2 regions of the Streptomyces gobitricini genome follow, and region 2 is predicted to be linked to the other one. Evidence: riboswitches for the same ligand, from Rfam matches in the RefSeq annotation. Region 2 holds a riboswitch; the other holds the start of a gene.
What was found. Region 2 has a riboswitch for ZMP and ZTP ahead of ABD347_RS27325 (serine hydroxymethyltransferase). Riboswitches for the same ligand answer to the same signal wherever they lie in the genome.
Positions count from the first base shown of each region.

Region 1: linked by a shared signal. The riboswitch ahead of ABD347_RS16410 (bifunctional 5,10-methylenetetrahydrofolate dehydrogenase/5,10-methenyltetrahydrofolate cyclohydrolase) and the one ahead of ABD347_RS27325 (serine hydroxymethyltransferase) in region 2 are both predicted to bind ZMP and ZTP.

Region 1 covers NZ_BAAASR010000018.1:213,345-216,740, reverse strand. The annotation lists gene ABD347_RS16425 (DUF2254 domain-containing protein) at 1-155, shown strand, start outside; gene ABD347_RS16420 (copper chaperone PCu(A)C) at 303-782, opposite strand; gene ABD347_RS16415 (ATP-binding protein) at 1,289-1,726, shown strand; ZMP/ZTP riboswitch at 1,808-1,896, shown strand; gene ABD347_RS16410 (bifunctional 5,10-methylenetetrahydrofolate dehydrogenase/5,10-methenyltetrahydrofolate cyclohydrolase) at 1,919-2,776, shown strand; gene ABD347_RS16405 (SWIM zinc finger family protein) at 3,034-3,396, opposite strand, start outside.
Region 2 covers NZ_BAAASR010000040.1:33,187-36,582, reverse strand. The annotation lists gene pdxR (MocR-like pyridoxine biosynthesis transcription factor PdxR) at 1-474, shown strand, start outside; gene rocD (ornithine--oxo-acid transaminase) at 695-1,897, opposite strand; ZMP/ZTP riboswitch at 2,006-2,097, shown strand; gene ABD347_RS27325 (serine hydroxymethyltransferase) at 2,135-3,396, shown strand, end outside.

The sequences.
Region 1 (3,396 bases), on a different contig from region 2:
ACCAGCACCCGCCCATCGTCGCCGCGCTCGCCCGGCTGCGTTCCACCACCGCCGCCCAGGACTTCCACGAGGCCGAGCGCGCCGTGCTCGCCGAGCTGGCCCAGCAGGTCGAGCAGGCCCTGGCCGGGCGCTGGACGCACGACCGGACCCACTGACCGGACCGTGCGGACCGCCACCGCCACCGCCACGCGCCACCGCCACCGCCACCGCCACCGTCACCGTAACCGTCGGAGCCGGATCGGTTCCGGCGTGCGGAGCGGTCCCTCGGTCCGAACCGAACGGGGCCGTGCGGCCCTTGGCCGTCAGGAACCCGGCGAGGGGGATGTCAGTCCGGGTGCCTTGGTGACGTCCTCGTCGACATAGGTGGGCAGCTGCGCGTGCACCTGGAGGGCCACCTCACCGGCATGCTGGAAGCGCAGGGTCACCCACGCGTAGTCGCCGCCCCGCAGTTGCTCGCGCAGCCCCCGCAGCAGCAGATGCGGCTGCTCCTTGCTCAGCTCGACGGGTTTGCCGACGGGCACCTCCACCGGGCCGCGGGTGCTGCCTTCGGCGGTGACGATGTCGACGGACCGCGCGACAGTGGTCTCGGCCCCGAGCAGCCTGTCAGGGCGCTCACCCTGGTTGAACAGCCACATGTACAGCGGGGCGTCGTCCCCCGGCTCCCAGGGCCCGTCGGGGGGTTCGGCGATGTGGGCGTAGCGGATGAGCACCGAGCCGATGCGGGCATTCGCGCCCGGCGGGTTGTATTCGCCCTGAGTGGAGCCGCAGCCGGCGGCAGTCATGAGGCAGCACCCGGCCAGGAAGGCGACCGCCGCTCTACGCCAGCGGTGGGAAAGACGATTTCGCAGGTTCACAGGTGTCTCTCGCTGTGTCGTAGGGGTACGTGCGCGGCTATGCGTCGCTTACACGCCCAGTACATGCCCAGCCGGACGGAGACGGACGCGGCTGACCGCCCTGACTGGGCCGGACGGCCCGGTCAGCCACCGATGCGAGTGACACCTGTCGGATCCGGCGCCCGGGCCCGCCCGGCCGCCCGGCAGCCATGACCTGAGTCGCCCCGTTCACCCGTACGCCCCCGCCATACATGACGGGTGAACGGCGCGACGGCAGTACACAGGCGCCTGCCATTTCCGGCCCGGCTATCCGTATGCGGCGGACCGAAGTGCTGCCCATGAAAGGCGGCTTGCCACCTGCGCTCACACAAAAGCCGGAAGGCGGACATACCCGCTCAGGGATCGGGAAGCCGACATGGCAACCCGAGGTTCGCGAGAACGAAAGGGAGAATGTCATGGCCGCCGAACGAAAACCCGCGCAAAGCGAAGCCGGCCTGAACACCTTGGCCGTCGAACAATCCTGGCGTTTCGAGGGCGCACTGAGCAATGTGAGCGAGGCACGCGAGGGCGCGGCCGTCTTTCTCCACGGTTTGGCGCGCATGCAGCCGCCCACCTCGCCCGACGCACACGACGACGTGGTGTTGGTCGTCGCCGAATTGGCCTCCAACGCCTTCGCGTACGCCCCCGGCCCCTTCAGCCTCCATATGCGGGCCGTGGCCGACACCGTGCAGGTCGCGGTGGCCGACACCAACTCCGCGGCGCCAGAGGCCCGTCCAGTCGACCTCACCGGCCGGGGCGGGGTGGGATGGCACCTGATCAACACCGTCGCCGAACAGACCATCACCGTGCCCAACGACGAGGGCAAGACCGTGTACGCCTTCCTCGCCTGGTGAGGTGGTCGCGCCGGCCGGCCTCACAAGCGGGCCGACCGAACGGGCCCGTCGGAACCGGTCGGAAGCCCTCCCGTAGAGTGGGCGCCGGGCCGTGACTGGCGCTTGGGTGGAGTACCACCGGGGAGCGGCCCGGCGGACCGACGCCACTGCCGCGCGCCTGGGCGATCCACTGATGACCGCCCGGAGCCCGTCATGTCCTCCACTCCCGCCACCGCCCGCCTGATGGACGGCAGCGGCCTCGCCCGCCGCCTCCTCGCGGAGACCGCGGCCCGCGCCGCCGGCCTCGCCCACCGCACCGGCACGCGGCCCTGTCTCGCCACCGTCCTGGTCGGCGAGGACCCGGCCTCGGTGACCTATGTGCGGATGAAGCGAGCCCGCTGCGAGAAGGCCGGTATCCGATCCCGCCACGTAGAGCTGCCCGCCACGGCGACCACCGCCGAACTCGTCGCCGTCCTCGAAGGCCTGTCGAACGATCCCGAGGTCCACGGCATCCTGCTCCAGCACCCGGTCGGCCCGGGGATCGACGAGCGGGCCGCCTTCGAGGCGATCGCCCCCGAGAAGGACGTCGACGGCGTCACCTTCAGCTCCTTCGCGACGATGAGTTTCGGTCTGCCGGGATTCGTCTCCTGCACGCCCGGCGGCATCATGCGGCTGCTCGACGCGTACGACGTCGATCCGGCCGGCAAGCGCGCCGTCGTCGTCGGGCGAAGTGCCATCCTCGGCAAACCCGTCGGCATGATGCTGCTCGCACGGAACGCGACGGTGACCTACTGCCACTCGTACACCGCCGACCTCTCGGCGGCCGTACGGGAGGCCGACATCCTGGTCGCCGCGGTGGGACGGCCTCGCTTCATCAAGGGCGAGGACCTCAAGCCGGGCGCCGTGGTCGTCGACGCTGGCTACAACCCCGGAAACGTCGGTGACGTCGACTTCGAGACCGCCGCCACCCGCGCGAGCCTGATCACGCCGGTGCCGGGCGGCGTCGGGCCGATGACCATCGCGGTGCTGCTCGCCCAGACCGTGGACGCGGCGGAGCGGCAGCTCGCGTAGCCCCGTGTCGCGCGGGCGCCGTGCGGTCCCCCGTACGGCGCCCGGTACTGGTACCCGGCCGACAGCCGGCGGGGGCAGGAGCCGTGCGTGCGCCGCCGCGACCGCACGCCGCAGTGGCGCGTGCCCCCGCGCCCCCCGTGCCCTCGTGCTGCCGCCCGGGCCAGCGAGGGCGGGAGCCCCTCCTCGGTCGGCCGACCCCCACAGTGCCCTGACGGCAGGCGCCCGTCCGGGGCCCTCCGGACGGGCAGCCCGTGGCCTCAGACCTCGTCCTCCAGGGCGCCGGCCAGGGCGGTGGCCGGGTCGTGGCCGGGCGGCCCCGCCGGAACCCAGCGGCCGGACTCCTCGCGGTACGGCCACCACCGGCCGTCCCGGTCCAACCGGAGCTGCATGTCCGTCCCGGCCACTGCCCATCGGCCCGGTCGGTCGGGCCGCAACAGTGGACGCTCGCCCTCCTCCCAGCCGGCGGCGAGCCCCGCCTCGGCCCGCGCCAGCAGCTCCGCCCCGGGCGTCCAGTCCTCGTCCAGCACGGCCAGCGCCTCCGCGCCGCCCAGCCGCCACGCGCGCGTGGCCACGTCCAGGTCGGCCCGCCCACGGCCGGTGCCGGTGGCGAGCCGGTCGAG
Region 2 (3,396 bases):
GCGAGCAAGTCCCTGACGCCCGGGCTGCGGCTGGCGTGGATGGTACTGCCGGAGGCCCTCGTGGGGGGCGTGCTGGCGGCGAAGGGCCACACCGACTGGGTGTCGAGCGCGCTGGACCAGCTGACGCTCGCGGAGTTCATCCGCTCCGGCGCGTACGACCGGCACGTACGCGGTATGCGGCTGCGCTACCGCCGGCGGCGTGACCAGCTCGTGGCCGCGCTCGCCGAACGGGCGCCCGACATCCGTGTGAGCGGTATCGCGGCGGGGCTCCACGCCGTGCTGGAACTCCCGCCCGGCACCGAACGGACCGTCGTCCAGGCCGCGTCGTGGCAGGGCCTGGCCGTCCAGGGGCTGGACGCCTTCCGCCACCCGGCCGTGCCACCCGGCCGCGACGCCCTCGTGGTCGGCTACGCCACCCCGACGGACAGCGCCTGGTCCGGCGCCCTGGACGCCCTCTGCCGCGCCCTCCCCTGACGCCGCCCCCGGTCGCGGCCCGGCCACCCCTCCGGCGGTCCGGGCGACGGGCCGGTGGGCAACCCGCGGAAGACGGGGTCACCGGCCGGTGGGCCACCGCCGCGTTCACCGGCCCGAGAGGCGCCGCCCGTACGCACCCGCCGGCCACCGTCCCGCGAAGGCCACCGTCCCGCGAAGGCCACCGGTGCCGGGCGGCGCCCGCCCGGCCGGGGCGCCGGGCTCAGCGCAGGACCTGGCGCAGTTGTTCGAGGCCCCAGTCGAGGTCCTCCTTGCTGATCACCAGGGGCGGGGCGATCCGGATCGTGGAACCGTGGGTGTCCTTGACCAGGACCCCGCGGTCCATCAGCTTCTCCGAGATCTCCCGGCCCGTGCCCAGGCTGGGCACGATGTCCACGCCCGCCCACAGACCGCGGCCGCGCACCGCCTCCACGGCGCCGCCGCCGACCATCAGCCCCAGCTCGTGGTGGAGGTGGTCCCCCAGCTCGGCCGCCCGCTGCTGGTACTCGCCGGTGCGCAGCATCGCCAGCACCTCCAACGCCACCGCACACGCCAGCGGGTTGCCGCCGAACGTCGACCCGTGCTCACCCGGCCGGTGCACGCCCAGCACCGCCGCGCTCGACACGACCGCCGACACCGGGACGACGCCGCCGCCCAGCGCCTTGCCCAGCACGTACATGTCCGGGACCACGCCCTCGTGTTCGCACGCGAACGTCCGGCCCGTGCGGCCCAGGCCCGACTGGATCTCGTCCGCGACGAACAGCACGTTCCGCTGCCGCGTCAGTTCGCGGACCGCCGGCAGGTACCCGGGCGGGGGCACCAGCACCCCCGCCTCGCCCTGGATCGGCTCCAGCAGTACGGCCACCGTGTTGTCCGTCATGGCCTGTTCCAGCGCCGCGATGTCCCCGTACGGCACGATCTCGAACCCCGGTGTGTAGGGGCCGTAGTCGGCACGCGCCTCGGGGTCGGTGGAGAAGCTGACGATCGTGGTCGTACGGCCGTGGAAGTTGTCCGCCGCGACGATGATCTTCGCCATGCCGTCCGGCACGCCCTTGACGCGGTACCCCCACTTGCGGGCGGTCTTCACGGCGGTCTCCACCGCCTCCGCCCCGGTGTTCATCGGCAGCACCATCTCCATGCCGCAGAATTCGGCGAGCTGTGCGCAGAAGTCCGCGAACCGGTCGTGGTGGAACGCCCGGGACGTCAGCGTCACCCGCTCCAACTGCGCCTTCGCGGCCTCGATCAGCCGCCGGTTGCCGTGCCCGAAGTTGAGCGCCGAATAGCCGGCGAGCATGTCGAGGTAACGGCGCCCCTCGACATCGGTCATCCACGCACCGTCCGCCGCCGCGACGACGACGGGCAAGGGGTGGTAGTTGTGCGCGCTGTGCGCCTCCGCGGAAGCGATCGCCTCTTGTGTGCTCGGCACGGGATCTCCGTTCGTCCTGCGGCTGGGGGCGGTGGTGGCGCCCCTTTCTATCGTCGCTCGCCATGCGGACGGGGAAACCTCGCGGGCGGCGTGGTGGCTAGGGTGGGCGGTACGCGCGGCGACTGGCGTACGGGGAAGCGACCCCGGGGGAGCCGTGCGCGGCAGATCACACGAGGGTGCCGCCCGCCTGGGCACCCGAAGGCCTTCGTCCGTGCTGCCGGCCCCCTGGAGGACGCCATGACCAGCATTCCCCTGCCCGCCGACCACCCCGCCCACCACCCCGCCCTCGCCGCCACCGATCCCGAACTCGCGGCGCTCGTCGGTGCGGAGGAGCGGCTCCAGGCCGACACCCTGCGGCTGATCCCCAGCGAGAACTACGTCTCGCAGGCGGTCCTGGAGGCGTCCGGCACCGTCCTGCAGAACAAGTACAGCGAGGGCTACGCGGGCCGGCGCTACTACGAGGGCCAGCAGAACATCGACCAGGTCGAGCTGCTCGCCATCGGCCGGGCCAAGGCCCTCTTCGGCGTCGACCACGCCAACGTCCAGCCCTACTCGGGCTCCCCGGCCAACCTCGCCGTGTACCTGGCCTTCGCCCAGCCCGGCGACACCGTGATGGGCATGGCCCTCCCGATGGGCGGCCACCTCACCCACGGCTGGGGCGTCTCCGCCACCGGCACCTGGTTCCGCGGCGTCCAGTACGGCGTCCGCCACGACACCGGGCTCGTCGACTTCGACGAGGTGCGCGACCTCGCCCTCAAGGAGCGGCCCAAGGTCATCTTCTGCGGCGGCACCGCCCTGCCCCGGACCATCGACTTCACCGCCTTCGCGGAGATCGCCCGCGAGGCGGGCGCCGTCCTGGTCGCCGACGTGGCCCACATCGCGGGCCTGATCGCGGGCGGCGCCCACCCGTCGCCGGTGCCGCACGCCGACGTGATCTCCACGACCACGCACAAGACCCTGCGCGGCCCGCGCGGCGCGATGCTCATGTGCCGCGAGGAGCACGCCAAGGCCATCGACAAGGCGGTCTTCCCCGGCCTCCAGGGCGGCCCCCACAACCAGACCACCGCCGCCATCGCCGTCGCCCTCCGCGAGGCGTCCCGGCCCGCCTTCCGGGACTACGCGCACGCGGTCGTCGCCAACGCCAAGGCCCTCGCGGAGGAACTCCTGGTCCGGGGCTTCGACCTGGTCTCCGGCGGCACGGACAACCACCTGATCCTGATGGACCTCACACCCAAGGACGTGCCGGGCAAGATCGCCGCGAAAGCCCTGGACCGGGCGGGGATCGTCGTGAACTACAACACCGTTCCCTACGACCCTCGTAAGCCCTTCGACCCCTCCGGCATCCGCATCGGCACCCCGTCCCTCACCTCGCGAGGCCTCGGTACGGAGCACATGGCGGCCGTCGCCGGCTGGATCGACCGGGGCGTCACCGCCGCCCGCAGCGGCGACGAGGCCGCCCTGGCCGTGATCCGTGCCGAGGTCGCCGACCTGATGGCCGC